2 linked regions of the Ciceribacter thiooxidans genome follow. The protein of the gene in region 1 interacts with the protein of each later gene in a pairwise test. Links are inferred from orthologs where the notes say so. Each region holds a gene or a part of one and is shown in the gene's direction. Other genes may lie near its edges. The genes, in order: H4I97_RS17535 and def.

Evidence for each region.
Region 2: the proteins of H4I97_RS17535 (region 1) and def interact in binary tests that used the Escherichia coli proteins (3 or more experiments, as listed by UniProt). The link is inferred for Ciceribacter thiooxidans from one-to-one orthologs.

The regions. Positions count from the first base shown.
Region 1 is NZ_CP059896.1:3,544,154-3,554,368, reverse strand. Bases 3,953-6,839 are described here. They hold H4I97_RS17535 (aspartate-semialdehyde dehydrogenase), read left to right. Parts: upstream 3,953-4,822; coding sequence 4,823-5,857; downstream 5,858-6,839. Other genes in these bases: H4I97_RS17530 (lytic murein transglycosylase), read left to right, coding at 6,022-6,839; H4I97_RS17540 (GNAT family N-acetyltransferase), read right to left, coding at 3,953-4,256. In the rest of the region: H4I97_RS17550 (DUF1223 domain-containing protein), read left to right, coding at 2,298-3,047; H4I97_RS17545 (DUF2794 domain-containing protein), read left to right, coding at 3,302-3,697; more of H4I97_RS17540, read right to left, coding at 3,699-3,952; more of H4I97_RS17530, read left to right, coding at 6,840-6,843; H4I97_RS17525 (carbonic anhydrase), read right to left, coding at 6,851-7,492; pyridoxal kinase PdxY, read right to left, coding at 7,584-8,465; H4I97_RS17515 (NAD-glutamate dehydrogenase), read left to right, coding at 8,637-10,215.
Region 2 is NZ_CP059896.1:3,125,244-3,135,435, reverse strand. The notes cover bases 2,857-5,720. They hold def (peptide deformylase), read left to right. Parts: upstream 2,857-3,962; coding sequence 3,963-4,478; downstream 4,479-5,720. Other genes in these bases: truA (tRNA pseudouridine(38-40) synthase TruA), read left to right, coding at 5,481-5,720; fmt (methionyl-tRNA formyltransferase), read left to right, coding at 4,546-5,481; H4I97_RS15415 (globin-coupled sensor protein), read left to right, coding at 2,857-3,872. Outside these bases: H4I97_RS15425 (ribokinase), read right to left, coding at 1-828; H4I97_RS15420 (DNA recombination protein RmuC), read right to left, coding at 879-2,105; more of H4I97_RS15415, read left to right, coding at 2,358-2,856; more of truA, read left to right, coding at 5,721-6,236; H4I97_RS15395 (hypothetical protein), read right to left, coding at 6,261-6,857; dapE (succinyl-diaminopimelate desuccinylase), read right to left, coding at 6,844-8,037; H4I97_RS15385 (DUF805 domain-containing protein), read right to left, coding at 8,146-8,529; dapD (2,3,4,5-tetrahydropyridine-2,6-dicarboxylate N-succinyltransferase), read right to left, coding at 8,531-9,388; H4I97_RS15375 (LOG family protein), read left to right, coding at 9,542-10,192. UniProt on the Escherichia coli protein: Removes the formyl group from the N-terminal Met of newly synthesized proteins. Requires at least a dipeptide for an efficient rate of reaction. N-terminal L-methionine is a prerequisite for activity but the enzyme has broad specificity at other positions.

The DNA.
Region 1 (10,215 bases):
ATGGCGAAACGATCGCCTATCCGGACACCTGCGTCGGGACGGACAGCCACACCACGATGATCAACGGTCTCGGCGTGCTGGGCTGGGGCGTCGGTGGTATCGAAGCCGAAGCCGCCATGCTCGGCCAGCCGGTGTCCATGCTTCTGCCTGAGGTCATCGGCTTCAAGCTGACCGGCACACTGAAGGAAGGTGTCACCGCCACCGATCTCGTGCTGACAGTCGTACAGATGCTGCGCAAGAAGGGTGTCGTCTCGAAGTTCGTGGAGTTCTTCGGTCCCGGCCTCGATACGCTGCCCGTCGCCGATCGCGCGACCATCGGCAACATGGGCCCGGAATACGGTGCGACCTGCGGCTTCTTCCCGGTCGACTCGGCAACGCTCGGTTATCTCGACATGTCGGGTCGCAGCAAGGATCGCATCGCCCTCGTCGAAGCCTATTCGAAGGCACAGGGCATGTGGCGCGAAGGTGACGGTTCCGATCTCGTCTTCACCGACACACTCGAACTCGACCTCGGCGACGTCGTCCCCTCGATGGCCGGCCCGAAGCGTCCGGAAGGCCGCCTGCCGCTCGAAACCATCGCCCCGAACTTCGCAACCGCCCTCGAAGGCGACTACAAGAAGCCCGGTCAGATCGACGCCCGCTACCCGGTTGAAGGTGAAAGCTTCGATCTCGGACATGGTGACGTCTGCATCGCCGCCATTACATCGTGCACGAATACCTCGAACCCGAGTGTACTGATCGCTGCCGGTCTTCTCGCCCGTAACGCAGCCGCCAAGGGCCTCAAGTCCAAGCCGTGGGTCAAGACCTCGCTCGCACCCGGATCGCAGGTCGTTGGCGAATACCTCGCCAAGTCCGGCCTGCAGGCCGATCTCGACAAGCTTGGCTTCAATCTCGTCGGCTACGGCTGCACGACCTGCATCGGCAACTCCGGCCCTCTGCCGGGCCCGATCTCGAAGACGATCAACGACAAAGGCCTGATCACCGCGGGTGTACTCTCGGGCAACCGCAACTTCGAGGGCCGCATCTCGCCGGACGTCCAGGCCAACTACCTCGCCTCTCCGCCGCTCGTCGTCGCTTACGCGCTCGCCGGTACGGTGCAGAAGGACCTGACCAAGGAACCGCTGGGCGAAGACCAGAACGGCAACCCGGTCTACCTGAAGGACATCTGGCCGACCTCGCACGAGATCCAGGAATTCATCGCCAAGTACGTGACCCGTGAACTTTTCGAGTCGAAGTATGCGGACGTGTTCAAGGGCGACGAAAACTGGCAGGCCGTGCAGGTTCCCGCTGGTCAGACCTACGCCTGGGACGACAAGTCGACCTACGTGCAGAACCCGCCCTACTTCGTCGGCATGGGCAAGACCGGTTCCGGCGTGTCGAACATCGTGGGCGCCCGCGTGCTCGGCCTCTTCGGCGACAAGATCACCACCGACCACATTTCGCCGGCCGGTTCGATCAAGGCCGCCTCGCCGGCCGGTGCATACCTTATGGAGAATGGCGTCGGCGTTGCCGACTTCAACCAGTACGGCACGCGTCGTGGTAACCACGAAGTGATGATGCGCGGCACGTTCGCCAACATCCGCATCCGCAACCACATGCTCGGCCCGAACGGCAAGGAAGGTGGCTACACCATCCACTATCCGTCCAAGGAAGAGATGTCGATCTACGACGCCGCCATGATGTACAAGGCCGAAGGCGTTCCGCTCGTCATCTTCGCCGGTGTCGAGTACGGCAACGGCTCCTCCCGCGACTGGGCTGCCAAGGGCACCAACCTGCTCGGAGTCCGCGCGGTCATTGCCCAGTCGTTCGAACGCATCCACCGTTCGAACCTGGTCGGCATGGGCGTCATACCGTTCGTCTTCGAGGATGGTACCACCTGGCAGAGCCTCAACCTGAAGGGCGATGAGCTGGTGACCATCGAGGGCCTCGACGGGGAGATCAAACCGCGCGAGAAGAAGATCGCCAAGGTCTCCTACTCGGACGGCACGGTGAAGGACATCCCTCTCATCTGCCGTATCGATACGCTCGACGAGGTCACCTATGTGAACAACGGCGGCATCCTGCAGACTGTTCTGCGCGATCTGGCCGCCTGACTTCCGCTCGCATGAGAATACGAGCCGCCGGGACATGTTCCCGGCGGTATTTTCTTGCCCTGTGATCACAAACAAGGGCCTCACCCCATCGTGACTTCTCGTTGAAAGCATGAACGAGTATTGCTGGCGTGTGACTATTTGTCGGCTGTCGGCTCGCGACAACGCGCGAGCCGCACAAGCCACCGAGTAAACGGGTTCGATGGAATGACCTCGATTGTGTTCGCCCGCTGTGTCCTGGTTTGCCTGACTTTTACCGGCACCTCCGCAGAGGCCCAGGACGCCGTAGTGCCCCGAGGAGTTATTGAGCTCTTCACCTCGCAGGGCTGCAGTTCCTGCCCCCCGGCCGACGAAGCGTTCGAGAAACTCGTGCGGAAGGGCGATATCGTAGCGCTCGCCTATCACGTCGACTACTGGAATTATCTCGGCTGGAACGATACGCTGGCCACGCCTGAAAATACCGGACGCCAATACGCTTATGCCCGCAGTCTGGGACGTAGCGGCGTCTACACGCCGCAAGCCGTTCTCAATGGCCGCGATCATCTGAAAGGTACTGATGCGGACGAGGTTACGCGCAAGCTGGACGGAATGCGGCAACAGGGGCTCGGTCTTTCGGTGGCCGTCCGCGCAGCGCGCAAGAACGAAGAATTGACGATTACTGTCGGCAGAGGGCAGGGAAAGGCAGACGTCGTCATTGTCTACTTCCGCCGGAAGGAGATCGTCGATGTTCTGAAAGGCGAGAACGTCGGTAAGAAAGTCGCCTATTGGAACAGCGTCACCGACGTTCAGACGGTCGGAATGTGGGAGGGAAACGAACTGCACCTCGTGCTGCCGGCCAAAGTCATGGCAAAGGACAGTAACGACGGTTGCGCCGTCCTACTTCAGACTTCGAGTGATGAAGGAGAGCCGTCCGCCATTCTCGGCGCGACGATGATCATCGGCAACGATGGCACCTAGCCCCTGAGGGGTGGTCCGGCCTAGAAGCATTGGGGGCTGGGGGTAAGGGGTCAATGCGACAGACCGGACCTTTGGCGCGGCGCGCCAACTCAGTAACGCCAGCTTCGGTTGCAAATGGGGCGCTGTTTTGACCAAAATGCGGCGATGGAAAGAAAGGCAGTGTGCTTCACTTATTTGCACACAGGCTTGCTTTTTGTGCTGCCTGAGGCAAACTGTCACCCATCTGTCACAACCGAGAACTCGGGGAAGTCTTGATGAGCGATCAGCCGGATTCGCCGCGCACGGACTCACCGCAGGCAAGCCATTCGGCGCCTATCGTCAGCCTACAGGACTACCGCCAGAGCCGTGATCCGCTTCCGGTCACCTTCCACCGCAAAGAGCTCGATTCAATCCTCTGGATTTATGGACGCATGGTGGGCGAGGGCGAATGGCGTGACTACGCGATCGACCATCTGAAGGACAGGGCCGTCTTCTCAGTGTTCAAGAGGTCCGGCGAACTGCCACTTTATCGCATCGAAAAAGATCCGAAGCTTGCCGCCAAACAGGGCGCCTATTCGGTGATTCACACCAGCGGCCGGGTGCTCAAGCGCGGACACGAACTGGCACAGGTTCTCAAGATCTTCGACAAGAAACTGAAGCTGGTCGAATAGGCTAGCCTGAAAACAGAGATCCCGGGTAAGACATCTCGTCCGGCGCCGTTGCATTGCCTTCACCAAGAGGCAGTTGCATGAGAACGGTGTCGAGCCACCGACCGTGCTTGAAGCCTGTCCCGATCAGTGTGCCTGTCATTTGGAAACCGCACACGGCATGGAGGCGAACAGAGGCGGGACTCGCACCGCCAATGACAGCGACCATTTGTCGGAAGCCGAGTGCCGTGCAGCGCCCGATCAGTTCTCTCAACAACGCTTTGCCGATCCCCCGGCCTTGAGCTTCCGGCGCCAGATAGATCGAATCCTCGACGAGCCACCGGTATGCGGGCCGGGTGCGGAACGCGGACGCATACGCGTATCCGAGAACCGTGCCCACCTGATCGGTGGCGGCGATATGCGGGTATCCCTGCCCGGTTATCGCGGCGAAGCGCGAGGCCATTTCCTCCGCTGTCGGCGGAACAAGTTCGTAGCTGGCGGTGCCAGTGAGCACAGCGTCGGCATAGATCGCAGCTATCGATGAGAGATCCGTCGACTCGGTTTCACGCAGAATGAAAGACATGACTGGAACGCCGGAAAGGGGAAGCAATACCCCATCTTTCACAAACATCACCGTGCCGCAAGATCGGTCTTAGGGCAGACAAGGAAGGGGCCAGGCAGTTCTTCACCGTGCCTTCGTTGAACAGGCTAACTCATCCTAGACAAAAAACGCTTATGTGTGGATGTCCTGTCCTTCGTTTCCCGAAGGAAGATTATGCCGATGACACACAGGCTTCCCGGACCGAGCCACAAGTTTGCATGTTCGGCGTCCGATGGTCGTCTTATCGCAAAGGTCTTGCTCTTCCACTTGACTCCGCCAAAAAACGCCTTAATAGCTCGGCCGGAAAAGGGATTCACTCATGCACCGTCACAGTCTGCAAATTCTTGCGGCGTCCGACCTGGCCCAAATGGCCGGGCAGAGTGCATTTGCCTCCCGTTCATCCGCAACCAAGGCCAAAACGACGACGAAAACCGTCTGACGTCTCTGGCCTCCGCTCTCTCCCCGGCAAGGCCGGGGACACGGAAACAAGGCGATTGCCGCATGTTTCCCCTCACCAGTCGTGGAGAGAAAGAAAGAGAGCAGGAAACATGGGTTTCAAGATTGCAGTTGTAGGTGCCACCGGCAATGTGGGGCGAGAAATGCTCGGCATTCTCGCTGAGCGCGGATTTCCGGCGGACGAGGTTGTTGCACTCGCATCGGCCCGCTCGCAGGGCACGGAGGTATCCTTTGGCGATAAGACGCTGAAGGTACAGAACCTCGAGAACTACGATTTCTCCGACACGGATATCTGCCTCATGTCGGCAGGCGGGACGATTTCGCAGAAATGGTCGCCGAAGATCGGAGCCCAGGGCTGCGTTGTCATCGACAACTCGTCTGCATGGCGCTACGACGCCGATGTTCCGCTGATTGTACCGGAAGTAAACCCGGACGCCGTTGTCGATTTCAAGAAGCGTAACATCATTGCGAATCCGAACTGCTCGACCGCCCAGCTGGTGGTCGCCCTGAAGCCACTTCACGACGCGGCAAAGATAAAGCGAGTGGTCGTATCCACCTACCAGTCGGTATCGGGCGCCGGCAAGGAGGGAATGGACGAACTCTTCAGCCAGACCCGCGCCGTTTTCGTCGCCGATCCGATCGAAGCGAAGAAATTCACGAAGCGCATTGCCTTCAACGTCATTCCGCACATCGACGTTTTCATGGAAGACGGCTACACCAAGGAAGAATGGAAGGTTCTCGCCGAAACCAAGAAGATGCTTGATCCCGCGATCAAGGTCACTTGCACCGCGGTCCGCGTCCCCGTGTTCATCGGACATTCGGAGTCGGTGAACATCGAGTTCGAGAACGAAATCACGGCCGATCAGGCCCGCGACATCCTTCGCGAAGCCCCCGGCTGCCTCGTTGTCGACAAGCACGAGAACGGCGGTTACGTCACGCCGGTCGAGTGTGCCGGCGAAGATGCGACTTATATCTCCCGTATTCGCGAGGACGCGACGGTCGAGAATGGCCTCAACATGTGGGTCGTGTCCGACAATCTCCGCAAGGGCGCAGCACTCAACGCGGTGCAGATCGCAGAACTGCTCGTCAATCGAGGCCTGATAAAGCCAAAGAACGCAGAAAAATAGTGGTCGTTCGCCCCGCCGCCGGCACCAGCAGGCGGCGGGGCACAAAACCTTCACCGAAGGCCGCACTCTCAAGTAACCAACAAGTCTGAAACTACCGCGTGACAGAATCAATGCTGGCTGGCATGTTCGCCGGCAAGGTTCAGGGCGCGGAACACGAGGTCTCCATGCAATTCTCAAAGTTTGCCACGGCCGCTTTTCTGGCAATGGTTATGGGTGGCGCAACGATCAGCACCGCCAGCGCAGCTCAATGCGGCAAGACATCCGCAGGGTTCTCTGACTGGATTCAGGACTTCAAGCAGGAAGCGGCCGCACAAGGTGTAAGTGCAAGGTTGCTGGACCAGGTTTTCGCGACGGTCTCGTATAATACCAACACCATTCGTGCGGACCGCGGGCAGAAGAGCTTCAAGCTTTCTTTTGACCAGTTCATGAAAAAGCGCGGCGGTGCGGTTATTATTTCCCGCGGCAAGGCGATGAAAAAGAACAATGCTTCGTTGTTTTCCAGGATCGAGAGCAGATACGGGGTTCCCGCTGGTCCACTGATCGCCATCTGGGGTATGGAGACTGGCTTCGGGGGATATATGGGCAACGAGCACACGCTCTCTGCCGTCGCCACCCTTGCCTATGACTGCCGCAGAACCGACTACTTCACCGATCAGCTTTATGCCGCACTCCAGCTCGTCGGACGCAAGTCTTTGGCCCTCAATGCCAGAGGTGCCGCCCACGGCGAAATCGGCCAGACACAATTCCTGCCGCGCAATGTCGTCCGTTTCGGTGCCGACGGCGACGGAGACGGGCGCGTCGACCTTGTGCACTCACGCGCTGACGCCCTGGCTTCCACCGCCAATTTCCTGCGCGGTCACGGCTGGCAGGCCGGCGCGGGATATCAACCGGGCGAGTCGAATTTCGCCGCGCTCCAAGGCTGGAACGCGGCATCAGTTTACCAACAGGCCATTGCCTATATCGGGGCACAGATCGACGGGCGGTAACGTAGACCTAAAACTCGAGACGCTCGAAGTCGCGCGTCTCGCGGTTCATGATCCAGAGTTCGCCATTACCGATGTCGAACCAGGCGCCGTGAATATTGAGCTTTCCGCGCTCCTCGAGAATCTTCACGCACGGAAAAGTCTTGAGATTCGCAATCGAATTGCGGATCGAGACACGCTCCAAGGCCGTTTGCCGCTCGCCTGCCGTCATGACGGAGTTCGTCTGAATCTGCTCAGCGGCGGGTTTCAGCAGCCCCATCCACTTGCCGATGAAGTCACCGGGAGAAAGAGGTTCCGCGTTTGGATCGAGCGCGGCGCGAATGCCTCCGCACCGTCCATGCCCCATGACGATGATGTCACGCACCTTCAGCGCTTGCACCGCGAATTCGAGTGCCGCTGACGTCGCGTGATACTGACCGTCAGGCTCATATGGAGGAACCATGTTCGCAACGTTGCGCACCACGAAAAGCTCACCGGGGCCCGCGCCGAAAATGGTTTCTGGCGCTGCCCGAGAATCGCAACAGGCAATCACCAACGTCTGGGGTTTCTGGCCGGTCTCCGCCAGCACACGGTAACGTTCGCGCTCATCGACGTAGCGCCCCGTCATAAAGTTGCGGTACCCGGTAACAAGAGAATCTGGAAAACGCAGCATGTACATTGGATTATAGCGCTCTGAAATGAGATGCAATGCGCACCCGCAACATTCTTGTAGGAGTTGTCGATGTTCCGTTTTCTCCCGTCTTTCACGAAGGAGACGCGGGCTTTAAAGCACGGTGCATAATTCGTCGAACCTGAACAAGCGCCATCGGCGACACTAGGCTCGAGGCATCACTTTCAAGTGTCAGCTCGTCGCTCCCGCGTTTCATCGTCCGCGCCAGCATCTCGTAAACACTCGCAGTCGCCAGTTGGAGTGCGCGCTCGTCGGGCATCCCAGAGAGAAGGCGAGAAAGGAAGACCGCGGCGAAAAGATCACCCGAGCCATTCGGCGAGTTGTCGATCCATCGGTGCTCAGCCAGCAGGGCGTGCCGGCCGGAAAGCAGAAGGTTACCGACCCCGCCCGCCATCATCGGTACCGCCGACGTCACCACCGTTCGCGCCGGACCGAGAGACAGCGCCGCATCGATGATGTCCGTATTGGTTTCGAGTGGGCTCCCCACCATCCAGCCAAGTTCGTACCGGTTGGGCGTTGCAATCGACGCAAGCGGAACCAGGTTGTCGCGGATTCCCTCGGCGGTGTCGTCGGGAACATAGAGACCTCCTATATCCCCCACCACCGGATCGCAGACATAAAGGAGGTCGGGATTTCTCGCCTTAAGCGTCGTGATCAGGCGTGCAACGGAGCGGGTCTGCGCAGCGCTTCCGAAGTAGCCTGTGAGTACAGCGCTCACTTCAGAAGTCCACGGCGCGTCGATCAGGTCCTCGATCATGCTGTCGAAGCCGTCGTCCGGAAAGGAAAGCCGCGTCGCCCTTCCATGTCCCGGATGCCAGGGCAGGACGACGGTCGGCACAGCCCAGACCGGATGCCCGAGCGTTTCCAGCGCAAAAACGGCAGCACGGTTGCCGACAGATCCCCGAACCACGTGACTGGAGATAACAATCACCGCGCCGGCCGGGCTTTTGTTCATGTCTGACATCCCTCACCCATGGTTTTTGTCGTCTAATAGCCACAAAAATGCAAAATCATGATGTTGTTTTTAATTTCATGCCGGATTCGTGTGGAAATTTTACACGAGTCGGTATTAAACACGCGTACACGAGTCACGTTGTAGGCTGGAGCATAAGGGAGGAAAGGCTCAATGGTCGCAAGCAGGAAATCCAAGCGAGATCACAATTGGGATCTGACCCGCCAACAGCTTGGGGAACTGGGGAAGCATTTCATCGATCCCGATATTCTGTTTGGCCGGGCGAGCGCCGACGATCTCGCTCTCTACACGCCTCAGATGCTTGCTTCTTCGGCTGTACGAGCGGCAGACGATGTCGCAGCCTGGGACGGGCAGGAACCGAAGATCACGATCCAGCCTGTCCCCGGCGTTGAGCACTTCGGTACACCGGCGAGCGTGCTCTCGATCGTCGATCGGAACAAACCCTTCCTCTACGATTCTGTGATGGGCGAGGTTACCAGCCTGCATCGCGACATCTTCCTCGCAATTCACCCGATTCTGGTGACGGGGCCGGACAGGACCATCGAGCTCTTCCGGCCAGACAAGCCGACCGATCCAGCGCATCGCGTCAGCTACATTCAACTCCATCTTGCACCGCTCACGAACGAACAGGCCGACGCGCTGAAAAAGCGCCTCGCTTTCGTCCTCGAACAGGTCCGAATGGCTTCCAGTGACTGGCAGGCAATGCTTGCGATCCTGGAGACCTCAATGGAAGAAGTGAGGCAGGTCGCGCCGGGCCGTCGGCAAGCAGAGCGCGACGAAGCGCTGGCCTTTCTCGATTGGCTCAGGAATGACAATTTTACCTTCCTCGGGATGCGCGAATACGTGTACACGGGCGACGGTCCTGACGCCAAACTGGAGCGTGGCAAGGGGCGCGGTCTCGGCATCCTCGCGGATCCGGAGGTTCTCGTTCTCCGTCACGGCAAGCAAGCTGTCACGACGACACCCGAGATCCTCGAATTTCTACAGGGCCCGGATTTTCTCATCGTCACAAAGGCGAATGTGAAGTCTGTTGTGCACCGGCGGGCGTACATGGACTATGTCGGCGTGAAGCGTTTCGACGCGTCCGGAAAAGTGGTGGGGGAGCTTCGCATCGTCGGCCTCTTCACCGCCACCGCCTATACCCGCTCGGTAAGCCAGATTCCGTTGCTGCGAGCCAAGGTCGAGAAAGTGGTCGAATACTTCGGATTTGACCCGCAAAGCCATTCCGGCCGCATGTTGCAGAACACGCTCGAGTCCTATCCCCGCGACGACCTTTTCCAGATCGACGCAGAGTTGCTCGCCCGCTTCTGCGAACAAATCAACGATCTTTCGGAGCGCCCGAGAGTCCGCGTCCTGCCGCGCATCGACCATTTCGATCGGTTCGTCTCCCTCATCGTCTACGTTCCTCGAGAGGACTACAATTCTCTCGTACGCGAAAAGATCGGAAACTACTTCAAGGACGCCTATCAGGGCCATGTCTCGGCCTACTATCCGGCCTTCCCGGAAGGTGGGGTCGCGCGCGTCCATATCATCATCGGCCGCAACGAAGGCAAAACGCCCCGTATACCGCAAGCACGGCTTGAGGAAGAGGTCCGCGCGATCACCGCGCGCTGGGCGGATCGCTTTGCGGTCCTCGCGGGATCGAGCGCTCCGGCGCTTACCGTCACCCAAGCGTATCAGGAGGCCTTTACTCCCGAAGAAGCGGTGGCTGATCTGCGGCACATCAACGCCT
Region 2 (10,192 bases), 420 kb from region 1 along the record:
ACCGGCGACCGCCGCTCGACGAAGCGCATCCGTGAAGGAGAGACCCTGATCCAGTCCCGCGGCGAAATAACCGCAAAAGGTGTCGCCCGCGCCGACCGTATCGACTGGCACGATCTTCAGTCCGTTGACCCTGACCAGTTGGCCCTGATCGACGGCGATCACGCCATCCGCCCCGAGCGTGACGACGAGGGTCTGCCCGGTTTCCTCGTGCAGGCGCAGCAGCGCCTTTTCGCGCTCGTCCGCTCCCATGCCGTCCCGCGCAGCGAGGCGTTCGAACTCTGTCTCGTTGGCAACCACGATGTTTGCCATCCGACCGAGGCGAGCCGCCTCCGCCGTCAAGGGCGCGATATTGATGATCGTCGTGATCCCGCGGTCCCGCGCACGCGAGAGGGCTTCCTCCACGGCCCCGGCCGGTATCTCCAGCTGCAGCATGAGAATGTCGTCCTGTGCCATGGCATCGACCGCGGCCTGTGCGTCCGATTTGCTGATCGTACCGTTTGCGCCGGGAACGACGGCAATCATGTTCTCTCCGTCATCACCGACCAGAATGAGCGCGGTGCCTGTCGGCGCTGACGTCTTGTGAACTGCCGAAAGCTCGGTTCCCGCCTGTTTGAGGAGTTCCAGCGCCGGTGCGGCGAATGCGTCACTGCCGACCGCACCCACCATGCGCACATGGGCGCCGGCGCGCGTCGCAGCGAGCGCCTGATTTGCGCCCTTGCCGCCCGCCGCCGTTGAGAAATCCTTGCCACCAACCGTTTCTCCGGGCTTCGGGAGCCGCGTCGTCGTGGCAATGAGGTCCATGTTGATGGAACCGAATACGGTGATCATCGAGGTGTTTCCGTCCGTTACGTGTTTTGGAGGCGAGTTTGGCCCGTGGGCTAGTCCTCGTCAACGACCCGAAGCTTGAGAAGCCCCGTCTTGCTCTCGACGGCGCGCGCCGTTCCGCCTTCATCGCCGTTGCCGGACTGGAATTCGAGCGCTTCGATCTTTGCGCCCCGCTTGGTCAGCTTGTCGGCCGACGTGAGGATCATGTCGACATCCTTCTGGGCGGCGAGAAAATGGCTCTGTAGTTTGCGTGTCCGGTCGTCCAACCGGGCGAGATCTTCCATCAGGTGGATGACCTCCCCCTGGATGAGGTGCGCTTGTTCGCGCATCCGCTGATCCTTCAATACGGCCTGGATCACCTGGATCGACAGCATCAGCAGTGACGGCGAGACGATCACCACGCGCATGCGATGTGCTCTCTGGACGATACCTTCGAAGTTCTCGTGGATCTCCGCGAAGATCGATTCCGAGGGAACGAACAGAAAGGCCATGTCCTGGGTCTCGCCGGGAATGAGGTACTTTTCCGCGATGTCCCGCAGATGCACCTCCATGTCGCGGCGAAACTGCTGACCGGCAGTCTTCTTGGCATCCGCCGTCTCGGCGTCGCGTATCGCGCTCCACGCCTCCAGCGGAAACTTCGCGTCGACGACCAACGGCGGAGAGTCGTTCGGCATACGGATCGTGCAATCCGGTCGCGATCCGTTGGAAAGTGTGGATTGAAATGCATAGGCGCCGATCGGTAGTCCGTCGGCGACGATCGTTTCCATCCTCGACTGCCCGAAGGCTCCGCGTGTCTGCTTATTCGAGAGAATGGCCTGCAGTCCGACGACATCCTTCGCGAGCGACTGGATGTTGTTCTGGGCCGCGTCGATGACCGCGAGGCGCTCCTGCAGCCGGCGCAGGTTCTCGTGTGTGGTCTTCGTCTGCTCGCTGATCGTCGCCCCGATCCGGTGCGACATGCCGTCGAGGCGCTGATTGATCGCTTGGTTGAACTCCGACTGTTTGGTGCCGAAGACATCGGCCATGGCCGCAAGGCGCCCCTGCATCTCCGCCTGGGCGCGCAGCAGTTCGGCCATCCGCGCTTCGGCTGCAGCCTCTCTTTGGGATGCTTCCATTTCCATGCGAAGCCGCATTCGGCCGCTTCGCATCACGGTGACGGCCCAGAGTATCAGCCCCGCGAGAATGAGTGCTGCAAGACCGAGGACGAGCATGGTGGATGAGACGGCGAAGTCGCCGATCATGAAGACCGGCGCGCCGGCTGCGGAAGGTGTAGTGTTCATGGCGATCAATCTAGCAGATTCGGCCATCGATGACAGATCAAAACGAGAACGAAGATCGGGTCGCCGACAATCCGGTCAGGCGATCCCGCAAGCAAGAGGTGAGGCCGATTGTATGGTGCACCATCAGGTTTGCCGTTGATCACATTTCGCGCCTGTCATTCATTCTCCGTTTAGCATTTTAGGCAAAGTCTTCGGCCACATTTCTTTCACCGACCGGCAGGCGTCATGGCGCCTGAGCCATTGCGAGGCAACATGCAAGAGAGTGGTGACGACAGCCTGAAGCAGCGCCTTGATTTCATCGAGCTCGACGAGAAGACCTGTCGCACGCTTCACTCGCTGCGGCCGACTCTTTCCGAGATTCTGGGCGGCGCGCTCGACAAGTTCTACGCCAAGGTCGCGGCTACGCCGCATCTTGCCCGGTTCTTCCGTGACGGTTCGCACATGGCGGCCGCGAAGAAGGCCCAGGTCGGTCACTGGGACCGTGTTTCGAACGGAACCTTCACGCAGGAATACGTCAGGGGCGTCACCGCGATCGGCAAGGCCCATGCCCGGGTCGGCCTTGAGCCGCGATGGTATATCGGCGGCTATTCGATGCTCATCGGCGAACTGGTAGCGGGCGTACTGAAAAAGCATTGGCCGTTCCCCTTCGGCAAGCATCACGCGACCGCTCTTGCCGACAAGCTGAGCGCCCTGATCAAAGCCTCCATGCTGGACATGGACTACTCGATCTCCGTGTATCTCGATGCGCTCGAAGAGAAGCGCCTGCAGCTTCAGGAAGAGCGCGAGCGCTCCGAGGCCAATCAGCAGATCGCCATGCAGCACTTGCGCCGCGGCCTCGAAGCGCTGGCGCACGGCGACTTCAAAGCTCGTATGTCGGATGACCTGCCGGATGACTTCAAGCAGATGGCGACGGACTACAATGAGGCCGTGGCTCGTCTCAACGAATCCTTCCAGCTCATCCGTCGCTCTTCGGAGGAAATCCTCACCGGAACAGAGACGATTGCCCGTACCTCCGACGAGCTGGCCCTGCGCACCTCCAAGCAGGCGGCCGGCGTTCAGGAAAGCTCGACTGCCTTGCAGCAGCTTTCCGTGAGCGTCAGTCAGACCGCTTCCAATGCCGAACGGGCCGCGTCCGTCGTGAAGGAGACGCAGCAACAGGCCCGGACCTCCGGCGAGGTGGTGAACCAGGCGGTGTCGGCTATGGCGGAGATCGAGAAGTCGTCGGCCGAAATCTCGAAGATCATCGGGGTCATCGACGAAATCGCCTTCCAGACGAATCTCTTGGCGCTCAACGCCGGCGTCGAGGCGGCCCGTGCGGGCGAGGCCGGCAAGGGCTTCGCGGTCGTCGCCCAGGAAGTTCGCCAGTTGGCACAGCGCAGCGCCGACGCGGCCAAGGAAATCAAGCGGCTCATCTCCCAGAGCTCGCAGCAGGTGAACGAAGGCGTCGAACTCGTTTCCAACACCGGTACGGCTCTGGCTGACATCATCGGACGGATCGATGCCATCAATACCTTCGTCGGAGAGATCGCGACTGCCGCCAAGGACCAGGCCTCCGGACTGAGCGGGATAAACCAGGCGACCCGCAGCATGGATGGCCTGACCCAGGAAAACTCGACAATGGTGGAGCAGACATCGGCCGAGACGCGGCGATTGCGCAACGAGGTTGCCGGGCTCGTCGATTTGCTCGGTCGTATCAACACGGACAGCGTCGAAGTCTCCCAGTCATCCTCCGCCCCACGTCGGCAGGTACGCGGCCTCGCTGCCTGATTTTCGGTCTGGCGCAGATCCAGAGAACGCGAGGGTTTTCCCTCGCGTTTTTCGATTCCATCGGCGCGACAGATGCGATATGGGAGGCCCATGACGATAAAGCCCCTCATTATTCTTCCCGATCCCCTGCTGCGTGAGGTTTCCAAGCCCGTCGAACGGGTGGATTCCGATATCCTCAAGCTTGCCGACGACATGCTCGAAACCATGTACGATGCGCCCGGCATCGGGCTTGCAGCCATCCAGGTTGGCGTGGCGCGCCGGCTGCTGGTCATCGACGTGTCTCGCGAGGACGAAGAGAAGCAGCCGCTGGTCTTCATCAATCCCGAGATACTGACGTCCTCCGACGAACGCTCGGCTTATGAAGAAGGGTGCCTCTCGATACCGGACTACTACGCCGAGGTGGAGCGCCCGGCGAAGGTGACAGTGCGATCCATCGACCGCGACGGCAAGGAGAAGACGACCGAAGCCGAAGGCTTGCTCGCGACCTGTCTTCAGCATGAGATCGATCACCTGAACGGCGTCCTGTTCATCGACCACATTTCGCGCTTGAAGCGCGAAATGGTCATCAAGAAGTTCACCAAGGCGGCGAGGGGCAAGGCGATCTAGCGCCGACGCTTGCAGAAGCGGCAGGGCCTGAACCAAGCCCACTCGATAGCCGGAGGCGATGATAACCATGGCACTTCGCATCATCTTCATGGGGACGCCGGAATTCTCCGTTCCGACGCTTGTCTCGCTTGCCGAGGCCGGTCACGAGATCGTCGCCGTCTATACCCAGCCCCCGCGTCCCGGCGGTCGGCGAGGTCTCGATCTGCAGAAGTCGCCGGTCCATCAGGCAGCGGAAAAGCTCGGCATTCCCGTGTTCACGCCGGTCAATTTCAAGGAGCCGGCGGAGCGTGCGGCCTTTTGCGCGCTTGATGCCGACGTTGCGGTCGTGGTCGCCTATGGGCTACTGCTGCCGGAGGAGGTCCTCGGCGGCACCCGGCTCGGCGCCTACAACGGCCATGCGTCGCTTCTGCCACGCTGGCGCGGGGCGGCTCCGATCCAGCGTGCAATCATGGCCGGCGACCGCGAAAGCGGCATAATGGTCATGAAGATGGACAAGGGTCTCGATACCGGGCCCGTCGCGCTGACGCGCAAGGTCGAGATCGCACACGACATGACGGCGGGCGAGTTGCACGACTGGTTGAGCCGGATCGGCGCAGAAGCGATGGCCGAGGCGATGGCGAAACTCGAGGCAGGTGATCTGCCGCTTGCGCCGCAAGCCTCCGAAGGCGTGCTTTACGCGGCTAAGATCGACAAGGGCGAGACACGCATCGGCTTTTCCCGCGATGCCCATGAGGTGCACAACCACATTCGCGGACTGGCACCGTTTCCCGGCGCCTGGTTCGAGGTGGAGATCAACGGCAAGCCCGAACGGGTGAAGGTGCTCGGCTCGACCCTCGCCGAAGGGCAGGGTAGGCCTGGTGAAGTGCTGGATGACCACCTCACGGTCGCCTGCGGCAAAGGCGCGGTGCGGCTCACACGATTGCAGCGTGCAGGCGGCAAGCCGCTTGCAACGACCGAATTCCTGCGCGGCACTCCGATCCCGCGTGGCATGGTTCTCGCCTGATGCCGCGCTTTCGCATGACCGTCGAATACGACGGCACCCATTACGTCGGATGGCAGCGGCAGGAGAACGGGCATTCGGTCCAGCAGGCATTGGAAAATGCCATTCTCTCCCTGACCGGCGAGACGGTGTCGATCCGTGGCGCCGGCCGAACCGATTCGGGTGTGCATGCCCTCGGACAAGTCATCCATGCGGACCTTTCCCGCTCCTGGGCGCCCTACAAGCTGCGCAATGCTCTCAATGCCCACCTCGGCCTTGCCGGAGAGCGGGTCGCCATCCTTGATGTGCTGGACGCGGACGAGAGCTTCGACGCTCGCTTCTCCGCCGTGAAGCGGCATTATCTCTACCGTATCATCAGCCGCCCGGCGCCGCTGGCGGTGGAACTGGAGCGCGCGTGGTGGGTGCCGAAGCCGCTCGATCACGAGCGCATGCATGAGGCTGCGCAGCAACTTGTCGGCCACCACGACTTCACCACCTTCCGCTCCGCCCATTGTCAGGCCGCGAGCCCGGTGCGGACGCTCGATCGACTCGATGTGACGCGTGCCGGCGACTTGATCGAGATCCGCGCCTCGGCTCAGAGCTTCCTTCACAACCAGATCCGTTCCTTTGCCGGAACGCTGAAGCTCGCCGGCGAAGGCAAGATGTCCCCGGCCGACGTCCGGGCAGCGCTGGAGGCACGCGACCGCGCCGCCTGCGGGCCGGTGGCGCCGCCGGAGGGGCTTTACTTCTTGAAAGTCGACTACCCCGATGGCCTTTGAGGCCGGTCAGGTCGCGCACGCCGCCTATCCGGGGAAAACCCCGAGATAGCGTTCCAGCACTTCGGAGAACAGCATCGTCGGGACTAGGAGGACCATGGTCATCGTTGCGACCGTCAAGGTGTGATCGCCGAGCACCATGCGCAGCACGCGAAAGAGTGCGAACACCAGCGTCAGCAAGAGTACCAGCCAGAGGATCGTCAGAAGACCTTTCAGGGCGGGCAGCACTACCATCAGCACGATCAACGCGGCATAGGCGTAGGAGACGGGGAGCGCGAGCCAGTTGGTGACCGTGACGATCGCGGCGAAGCGCGGGCCGATCCCAAGTGCCCAGGCGAGAAGGCCGGCGAGGATGACCGGCATCAGCCAGTTTGCCACCTCCACCAGGGCCAGACGGAAGAAGAAGACGGGGCCGGTCTCCGTTCCGAGCGGCATCACGGCGAGGTAGGCGGCCCGCCACCAAAGCCAGGAAACGAGGATGGCCGGAGCGGCCCAGGCCATCGCCCAGAAGGAGCGCAGCGCGCCGCGATCCGTGAGGTCGAGAAAACTGAAGCCTTTCGTGTCTCGCTGGAAGAGCAGCCAGAGACCGGTCAGGTAGAGCTTGACTTCCTTAAGCGTCGGCATTCGCAAACCACTGCTCGATGAAGGTCTGGTAAATCCGGGTGAGTGTTTCGAGATCGTCGACGGCCACTCGCTCGTCCACCATATGCATGGTCTGGCCGACCAGCCCGAATTCAACGACCGGGCAGTAATCCTTTATGTAACGGGCATCCGAGGTTCCGCCCGTCGTCGAAAGCTGCGGCGTCCGCCCCGTCACGTGCTCGACGGCGCCGGAAAGCGACGAGATGAGGGCTTCGTTGCGGGTGAGGAAGACGTGGCTGGGACGTTCCGACCAGACAACCTCGTATTTGAGAGGCTGGCGCGCGGGCCTCAGCGTCGTTTCTGCCGCGGCAGCGTCGAGGCGCCGGATGATTTCCGTCTGCAGCGTTTCGGCCGTCCAGATGTCGTTGAAGCGTATGTTGAAGCGCGCGGTCGCCTTCGCCGGAATGACGTTGGTCGCCGGATTGCCGACGTCGATCGTCGTTACTTCGAGGATCGACGGCTGGAAGTTGTCCGTGCCGTGGTCGAAGGGCGGGTTCATCAATGCTTCGGCGAGACGGATTATGCCGCGAACGGGATTGTCTGCGAGGTGCGGATAGGCGGCATGTCCCTGCACACCGTGGACGGTGATCGTGCCGGACAGGGATCCGCGGCGGCCGATCTTGATCATATCGCCAAGCAGATCAGGGTTGGTCGGCTCGCCGACGAGACAGGCATCCCACCGTTCGCCCTCGTCGGCCGCCCACTTGAGAAGCTTGATGGTCCCGTTGATTGCCGGACCTTCTTCGTCGCCGGTGATCAGCAGGGAGATCGAGCCCTTGGGCGCGCCTTTCTCTTCAATGCTGCGGGCGAGCGCCGCGACGAAGCAGGCGATCCCGCCCTTCATGTCGACCGCACCGCGGCCGTAAAGCATGTCCTCGGCGATCTCGGCCGCAAACGGCGGATGGCTCCAGGCTGCCTCGTCACCAACCGGCACCACGTCGGTATGGCCGGCGAACATCAGATGTGGGCCCTTCGTGCCCAGCCGTGCATAGAGGTTCTCGATGTCGGGAGTATTTTCTTCGGACGCCGTCACGCGCGAGACGACAAAGCCCATCGGCTCCAGCATGGCTTGGAGCGCAGTCAGCGCACCGCCTTCGGCAGGCGTGACGGATGGACAACGGATGAGAGCCTGCAGATTTTCAACGGGATTTGTGGCGGTCATGGTTCTGAACGTCGAGGATGGAAGCCGGTCTGGGCGGCGGCATGCCGCAGGAGGAGTTTGCAAGGTGTAGCTGATCGTCCCCCAGCTGTCACCATGATGGGAGATGTGTCATTTCTGGGGCCGGTCGGTCGCCGGACCATAGGTGTTCGGCCCCTTCTCGGAGGGCCAGGCGCACATCCAGAGCAGCACGACGACCGAGATCACCGGCACGAAGAGGACGACGGCCAGAAGACCGGTGAAACCCATGTCGTGCAGGCGCTTGACGCCCAGCATGAGCCCGGAGACTACCGAGGTTACAAAGACTCCGAAGAAGAGGAAGCTCCAGAACGGCAGAACACTTTCGTCGTCCTGGTGCAGAACCAGCTTCGCGGTCGTGTAGCCGTTGACCATCATCCAGAACAGCCACGAAAGGACGAAGACCTGCCGCCCGGCACGACCGGACGGACTGAAGAACAGCCATCCGAGGCCAGGCGTGCGAACGGTGTCCTGCACGTCAGTCCCTAAGAAGTTCGTTGATGCCGGTCTTGGACCGTGTCTTGGCGTCGACGCGCTTTACGATGACCGCGCAATAGAGGCTCGGAGCCGGCTGGCCGTTCCCCATGACGTTGGCGGAGGGCAGGGCACCGGCAACGACAACGGAATAGGGCGGGACTTCACCATAGGTGACTTCGCCCGTCGCGCGCTCGACGATCTTGGTCGACTTGCCGATGAAGACGCCCATGCCGAGCACCGAGCCTTCGCGGACGATACAGCCTTCGACGACCTCGGAGCGTGCGCCGATGAAGCAGTTGTCCTCGATGATCGTGGGACCGGCCTGCATCGGTTCGAGCACGCCGCCGATGCCGACGCCGCCCGAGAGATGGACGTTCTTTCCGATTTGTGCGCACGAGCCGACCGTCGCCCAGGTGTCGACCATCGTGTTTTCACCGACATGGGCACCGAGATTGACGAAGGACGGCATCAGGACTGCACCGGGGGCGATGTATGCGGAACGGCGAACGACGGCATTCGGAACGGCGCGGAAACCCGCACGCTCGAATTCGTTGGCGCTCCAGCCGTCGAACTTGGACGGAACCTTGTCCCACCAGGTCGACGCGCCGGGACCGCCGGCGACAATCTCCATGGGATTGAGCCGGAAGGAGAGGAGAACGGCCTTCTTGAGCCACTGATGAACCGTCCAGGTGCCGTCTTCGCCGCGCGAGGCGACCCGCAGCTTGCCGCCGTCGAGCAGATTGAGAGCGGTTTCCACCGCGTCGCGAACCTCGCCGCGCGTGGATGTGTTTACCGTGTCACGGTTTTCGAAGGCGGCTTCGACGATGCTCTCGAGCTGTCTGACATCCATGGCGGTCATCTGAATTCCTTAAACTTCGTTGTCTATCGTATAACCCCGGAAATTTCCGGATTCGCGATCGGAAACTGCGTTCTGCTGTAGCGCATTCGCTGGGGGTTGAAAACAGCCGCCGGCGACCTCCGCGGTCGTTTCCGGCAGAGAAAGGCAGTGAACATGGCGAAGCAAGAAAATGGTCCGAGACAGCGTAGTGGTGGCATCTGGGATCCGCTGAAAGACAGCACGACCGACCGCAAGGTCGCCGCCGGTATCCCGCGGACACCGCAGTCGGAATCCCCGTCCTATCGCCTCGCCTACATCGATGACGATTTCCTCTGCCGCGACGAACTCCGGCCCGTTCGCCTGCAGCTCGAGCTGCTGAAAGTCGAGATGAATCTCGCCGAGCGTGGCATCAGGTCGACGATCGTCATGTTTGGTGGCGCCCGTATTCCGGCCCCCGGGGCAAGCGCGTGGGCCGCGCGCAACGAGACACAGCGTGCCAATCTGGAGGCGGCGTCCGTCTTCTATGAAGAAGCCCGTAAGTTCGCCCGCCTCTGCGGCGAATACTCGGCAAAACACGACCATCAGGAATATGTCGTGATGACGGGAGGAGGCCCCGGTGTCATGGAAGCGGGCAATCGCGGGGCGGCGGAGGCCGGTGCCCCTTCGATCGGCCTCAATATCGTCCTGCCGCACGAGCAGGCGCCAAACGCTTTCGTCACACCGGAACTCAGCTTCAACTTCCACTATTTTGCGATCCGGAAGATGCACTTCCTGATGCGCGCCAAGGCGATCGCCATCTTTCCCGGCGGCTTCGGGACCATGGAT